DNA from 2 places in the Bradyrhizobium ferriligni genome. Region 2 is predicted to be linked to the other one. Evidence: riboswitches for the same ligand, from Rfam matches in the RefSeq annotation. Region 2 holds a riboswitch; the other holds the start of a gene.
What was found. Region 2 has a riboswitch for glycine ahead of gcvT (glycine cleavage system aminomethyltransferase GcvT). Riboswitches for the same ligand answer to the same signal wherever they lie in the genome.

Region 1 (3,406 bases), on a different contig from region 2:
ACCCAGCCAATCTCCCCTTTGATTCCGAAACGATGCTGCAGGGCCTGCGCAGCTGGGTGGAATGCGAAAGCCCGACCTGGGACGCGGCCGCGGTCGAGCGCATGCTCGATCTCGCCGCCCGCGAGATGGCGATCATGGGTGCGACGATCGAGCGCATCGCCGGACGCCAGGGCTTTGCGGGCTGCGTCCGCGCCCGTTTCCCCCATCCGAAACAAGGCCAGCCCGGCATCCTGATCGCCGGCCATCTGGACACCGTGCACCCGGTCGGCACCATCGAGAAGCTGAAGTGGCGGCGCGAAGGCAACAAGTGCTTCGGGCCGGGCATCTTCGACATGAAGGGCGGCAACTATCTGTCGATCGAGGCGATCAGGCAGTTGGCGCGCGCCTCCTTCACGACACCGCTGCCGATCACCGTGCTGTTCACCCCCGATGAAGAGGTCGGCACGCCGTCGACGCGCGACATCATCGAGGCGGAAGCCGCGCGCAACAAATACGTGCTGGTGCCGGAGCCCGGTCGGCCGAACAACGGCGTCGTCACCGGCCGCTATGCGATCGCGCGCTTCAATCTGGAAGCCACCGGCAAGCCCAGCCATGCCGGCGCGACGCTGTCTTCCGGGCGTTCCGCGATCCGCGAGATGGCGCGGCAGATCATCGCCATCGACGGCATGACCACCGAGGACTGCACATTCTCGGTCGGCATCGTGCATGGCGGCCAGTGGGTCAATTGCGTCGCAACGACCTGTACCGGCGAAGCGCTCAGCATGGCCAAGCGCCAGGCCGATCTCGACCGTGGGGTCGAGCGCATGCTGGCACTGTCGGGCACCGCCAACGACGTCACCTTCAAGGTGACGCGCGGCGTCACTCGCCCGGTGTGGGAGCCCGATGCTGGCACCATGGCGCTCTATGAAAAGGCAAAAGGCCTTGCGGCGGCGATGGGTCTCGATCTGCCGCACGGCAGCGCCGGCGGCGGCTCGGACGGCAACTTCACCGGCGCGATGGGCATCCCCACGCTCGACGGCCTCGGCGTTCGCGGCGCCGATGCGCATACGCTCAACGAACATATCGAGGTCGACAGCCTCGCCGAGCGCGGCCGCCTGATGGCAGCACTGCTGGCGACGCTGGACTGACATCGATTGCACTGCACAACACGTTGGCACTGCCGGACCGAAATTTAGCCTTGTCCATTTTTAAGGCTTCGCCTACGGTCCGGCCGTCCAACGCGACGATGCGGGAGAGATCGAAGCGACAACATTCGTGTTGTTGCCTTCGGCGCCGACGGAGCAACCGCCCCGGAAACTCTCAGGCAAAAGGACTGTATCGTCAGGACGATCTGGAGAGAGACGAACATGGCCGCACATCAAGGGCCATGACGTCCACCGAAGGGGATAGTTCGCTTCTGGCCCCGGCCCGATGCGGATCAAGCTCTCAGGTACCGTGACAGATGGGGCGCCGAATGCCGGTTTCACCGGTGGTTCGGCGACTCTAACCCACGGGAGCCTGAAGACCATCATGCCACATATCGCGATTATCGGCGCCGGCATCACTGGCGTAACGACGGCCTATGCCCTGCTTGAACGCGGCTACAAGGTGAGTGTCCTCGACAGACATCGCTACGCCGCGATGGAAACCTCGTTCGCCAATGGCGGACAGCTTTCCGCCAGCAACGCCGAAGTCTGGAACAGTGCTGCGACCATCCTCAAGGGTCTGCGCTGGATGCTCAGAAGCGACGCGCCGCTGCTGATGAACCCAAAGCCGAGCTGGCACAAATATTCCTGGATCGGCGAGTTCGTCGGCAGCATCGGCCGCTATCGCAGCAACACCATCGAGACCACGCGGCTCGCAATCGAAGCGCGCAAGCACCTGTTCTCGATCGCACAGCGCGAGAACATCGCCTTCGATCTCGAACGCCGCGGCATCCTGCACGTCTATCACGACAGGGCCGGCTTCGAAGCCGGCCTCAAGGTCAACACGCTGCTGCAGCAGGGCGGGCTCGACCGCCGGCCGGTGACATCAGACGAAATCCGCGTCATCGAACCCGCGCTGCAGACAAGCTGCTATGGCGGCTTCTTCACGCCGTCGGACGCGACCGGCGATATCCACAAATTCACGCGTGGGCTTGCCGACGCCTGCATCCGTCGTGGCGCGAGCTTTGTCCATGAAGCCGACGTCGACACGATCGCACGCGGCGGAGACGGCTTCCGCATCGGCTGGAACGAAGTTGCTTCAGATGATGCTGCGGTCGCGACGCGCCATCAATTGCAAGCGGACGGGATCGTGATTTGCGCCGGCGTGGCGAGCCGCCACTTCGCCAGCCTGCTCAACGACCGCGTCAACGTCTATCCGGTGAAGGGTTATTCGATCACGGTGCAGCTCGATGCGCCGCAAAGCCGGAATGCGGCCCCGACCGTCAGCCTGCTCGATGAAGCTGCGAAGATCGTCACCAGCCGGCTCGGCGCCGACCGCTTCCGCGTCGCCGGTACCGCCGAGTTCAACGGTTTCAACCGCGACATTCGCGCCGACCGCATTCAACCGCTGGTGGATTGGGTGCGGCATCATTTCCCAAACATCGATACGTCGAAAGTCGTGCCCTGGGCGGGCCTGCGTCCGATGATGCCGAACATGATGCCGGTGGTTCGCGCCGGACGGATTCCGGGCGTGTTCTACAACACGGGCCACGGTCATCTCGGCTGGACGCTCTCGGCGGCGACGGCGCAGATGGTGGCCCAGGCGATCGACGATTGGCGCGACCTCGACACGCCGCCGATGGCGCCGACGTTCGGTGCCGGGCTCGATGTGCCTGCCAACGCGCGCAAAGCTGAAATCAATCCACCTTCCAGTGGACTGCTTCGAACTTCACCGGAGGAATAATCGCGGCCAACAGGACTGATTAGCTGCACCGCAAAATCCGCAGCACCGATGGCATGGGACTTGCTCAAGTTCTACCGTGAGTCTGCTACCATCTGTGCTACGGTCTGGTGTGCAACGGTCCCGCTGGGGACTTCATCGACCACAACCCAACGGATCAAATTTGCTCGGATATCTGCTTCGCCGCATCCTCGCCGCCATTCCCGTGATGGGCGTGGTGGCTCTGTTCGTGTTCCTGTTGCTGCGGCTGACGCCGGGCGACCCGGCCGCCATCCTCGCCGGCGACAACGCGACGCCCGAACAGCTCGAACGCATCCGGACTTCGCTTGGTCTGAACGAGCCGATCTACATCCAGTTCTACACCTGGGTCGCCAAGCTGTTGCACGGCGACCTCGGTGTTTCCCTGATCTCGAACAAGCCGATCCTCGAAATGATCGGCCCGCGCCTCGAGCCGTCGATCTCGGTCGCGCTGGCCACCATCATCCTCTCGATCCTGGTCGCGGTGCCGCTCGGCGTGATCGCGGCGTGGAAACACGGCACC
Region 2 (3,406 bases):
CCTGGCCGCCGGACTCGCCGTAGAACGGGGTCTGGTTCAGCACGATCGCGCCGCTCTCGCCGGCCTTGAGTGCGTCGACCTCGGCGCCGTCCTTGATCAGCGCCGTCACCGCGCCTTCCGCGCTCTCGGTCTCGTAGCCGAGGAATTCGGTCGCGCCGAGCTTCTCGCGCAGCGGGAACCAGATCGCCTCGCTCGCCGCCTCGCCCGAGCCTGCCCAGGAGGCACGCGCCTTCACGCGCTGCCGCTCCATCGCGTCGGTGAACGACGCCTGGTCGACGCTGATGCCGCGCGACTTCAGCGCGTCCTGCGTCAGATCCAGCGGGAAGCCATAGGTGTCGTACAGCGTGAACGCAGTGTCGCCGTCGAACATGTCGCCCTTCTTGAGGCCGGCGCTCTTCTCGTCGAGGATCGACAGGCCCCGCGCCAGCGTCTTGCGGAAGCGCGCCTCCTCCAGCCGCAGCGTCTCCTCGATCAGCTTCTCGGCGCGGACCAGATCCGGATAGGCCTGGCCCATCTCGCGGACCAGCGCCCAGACCAGGCGATGCATCAGCGGCTCGCTCGCGCCCAAGAGCTGCGCATGGCGCATCGCGCGGCGCATGATCCGGCGCAGCACGTAGCCGCGGCCCTCGTTCGACGGCAGCACGCCGTCGGTGATCAGGAACGCCGACGAGCGCAGATGGTCGGCGATCACCCGATACGACCCAACGTTCTGCTCGTTCGGACCGTGCCCGAGGGTAGACGCGGCGGCATCGATCAGGTTGCGGAACAGATCGGTCTCGAACACGCTCTCGACGCCCTGCAGGATGGCCGCCATGCGCTCCAGCCCCATGCCGGTGTCGATCGAGGGACGCGGCAGCGCCACGCGCTCCTCCTTCGTCACCTGCTCGTACTGCATGAACACCAGGTTCCAGAATTCGAGGAAGCGATCGCCATCCTCCTCCGGGCTGCCCGGAGGGCCGCCCCAGATGTGCTCGCCGCGGTCGATGAAGATTTCGGAGCACGGGCCGCACGGACCGGTATCGCCCATCGCCCAGAAATTGTCCGAGGTCGGGATGCGGATGATGCGGTCATCCGAGAAGCCCGCGATCTTCTTCCAGTAGCCGGCCGCCTCGTCGTCGGTATGGTAGACGGTGACCAGCAGCTTGTCCTTCTTCAGCCCGAAATCCTTGGTGATCAGATTCCAGGCGAGCTCGATCGCGCGCTCCTTGAAGTAATCGCCGAACGAGAAGTTGCCGAGCATCTCGAAGAAGGTGAGATGGCGCGCGGTGTAGCCGACATTGTCGAGGTCGTTATGCTTGCCGCCGGCGCGCACGCATTTCTGCGACGTCGTGGCGCGCTGATAGCCGCGCTTCTCGACGCCGGTGAAGACGTTCTTGAACTGCACCATGCCGGCATTGGTGAACATCAAGGTCGGGTCGTTGCGCGGAACCAGCGGCGACGAGGCCACGATCTCGTGCCCGTTCTCCTTGAAGAAGTTCAGAAATGTCGACCTGATGTCGTTGACGCTGCTCATGTTCATCCAATCGGAAAAAGGGGCCGGCCAGCCGCAAAAAGGCGTCATTTTCCGGCCGAACGCTTTTAGACATTGCCAGCTGCGGTGTCCAGAAACTGTGCAGGCGGATCATGGGCTTGCCGCGGCAGCACAAAGCCCATTGGATAGTTGCTGCAGCTGCGTTGACAGTCTTGGTGGCGCCGTGTTTTCTACCTACCTATACCTAGTCACGTCGGGAGAGACCGGCCTTACGGCCGGCGCCGAAGGAGCAACCGCCCCGGAAACTCTCAGGCAAAAGGACCGCGTGACGTCTGACATCTGGAAAGAGACGCTGGGGTTCGCCCCGATGCGTCCGCCGACGGGATAATACTCTCAGGCACAGCGACAGATGGGGCTTTCTGCAGGTTTCTCAAGGGGAAATAGGTCCCCGACGGGAACCGCGAGGGCCCTGTGATGCTTGCACGCGAAACTTCCCCGCTGAAACAGACCCCGCTACACGCGCTGCACCTTGCGCGCGGCGCCAAGATGGTGCCGTTCGCCGGCTACGACATGCCGGTGCAATATGCGGCCGGCGTGCTCAAGGAGCATCTGCACACCCGCAAGGAAGCCGGCCTGTTCGACGTGTCGCACATGGGCCAGCTCGTGCTGAAGGCCAAATCCGGCAAGGTCGCCGATGCTGCGCTCGCACTGGAAAAACTAGTGCCGCAGGACATCGTCGGTATTGCGCCGGGACGGCAGCGTTACGCGCAATTCACCAACAATGACGGCGGCCTGCTCGACGACCTGATGGTCGCGAATTTCGGCGATCACCTGTTCCTGGTGGTCAACGCCGCCTGCAAGGCCGAGGACGAGGCGCATCTGCGCGCTAGCCTCGCCGACGCTTGCGAGATCGTATCGCTGGCCGACCGCGCGCTGATCGCGCTGCAGGGGCCGAAGGCCGAATCGGCGCTGGCGAAACTTTGTGCAGATGTCAGTTCGATGAGATTCATGGACGCCGGTCCGCGCCGCGTCGGCGACGCCGACTGCTTCGTCTCGCGCTCCGGCTATACCGGCGAGGACGGCTTTGAGATTTCCGTGCCCGCAGACAAGGTGGAAGCCCTGGTCACCGCGCTGCTCGATAATCCCGACGTGTTGCCGATCGGGCTCGGCGCGCGCGACAGCCTGCGGCTCGAAGCCGGGCTGTGCCTCTATGGCCATGACATCGACACCACGACGACGCCGGTCGAAGGCGCGCTGGAATGGTCGGTGCAGAAGGTTCGCCGCAGCGGCGGCGCCCGCGCCGGCGGCTTCCCGGGCGCCGACAAGATTCTCGCACAATTCGCAGATGGCGCCGCGCGCCGGCGGGTCGGCCTGAAGCCCGACGGCCGCGCCCCGGTGCGCGAAGGCGCCGCATTGTTCGCCAATGCCGCCTCGACCGAGCAGATCGGCAAGGTGACCTCGGGCGGCTTCGGGCCGAGCCTCAATGCGCCGGTCGCGATGGGCTATCTGCCTACCGCCCTTTCCGCCGTCGGCACCACCGTTTTCGCCGAAGTGCGCGGCCAGCGGCTCCCGCTGAAGGTCGCCGCCACGCCCTTCGTCCCCAATACCTACAAACGCTAAACGCCAAAGGATCGATCCCCATGACGACGCTGTACACGTCCGACCACGAATGGCTCCGCATCGAGGGCGACGTCGCCACGATCGGCATCACCGACTATGCGCAGTCGCAGCTCGGCGACGTCGTGTTTGTCGAACTGCCCAAGGTCGGCCGCAGCCTGAAGAAGGCCGAGGCCGCCGCTGTCGTCGAATCCGTCAAGGCCGCCTCCGACGTCTACGCGCCGATCACCGGCGAGGTGGTCGAGGTCAACGAGGCGCTCGCCGCCGAGCCCGCGCTGGTCAATTCGGACGCCGGCGGCAAGGCCTGGTTCTTCAAGA

Region 1: it holds a riboswitch for glycine, as region 2 does, so the genes downstream of both, AC1VNY_RS21950 (D-amino acid dehydrogenase) here and gcvT (glycine cleavage system aminomethyltransferase GcvT) in region 2, are expected to answer to the same signal.

Annotation. Positions count from the first base shown of each region.
Region 1 is NZ_JBXEJO010000036.1:50,623-54,028, forward strand. Features, by position in the region: gene AC1VNY_RS21945 (M20/M25/M40 family metallo-hydrolase) at 1-1,127, shown strand, start outside; glycine riboswitch at 1,219-1,325, shown strand; glycine riboswitch at 1,329-1,443, shown strand; gene AC1VNY_RS21950 (D-amino acid dehydrogenase) at 1,510-2,868, shown strand; gene AC1VNY_RS21955 (ABC transporter permease) at 3,029-3,406, shown strand, end outside.
Region 2 is NZ_JBXEJO010000004.1:48,609-52,014, reverse strand. Features, by position in the region: gene alaS (alanine--tRNA ligase) at 1-1,513, opposite strand, end outside; glycine riboswitch at 1,716-1,804, shown strand; gene gcvT (glycine cleavage system aminomethyltransferase GcvT) at 1,946-3,091, shown strand; gene gcvH (glycine cleavage system protein GcvH) at 3,112-3,406, shown strand, end outside.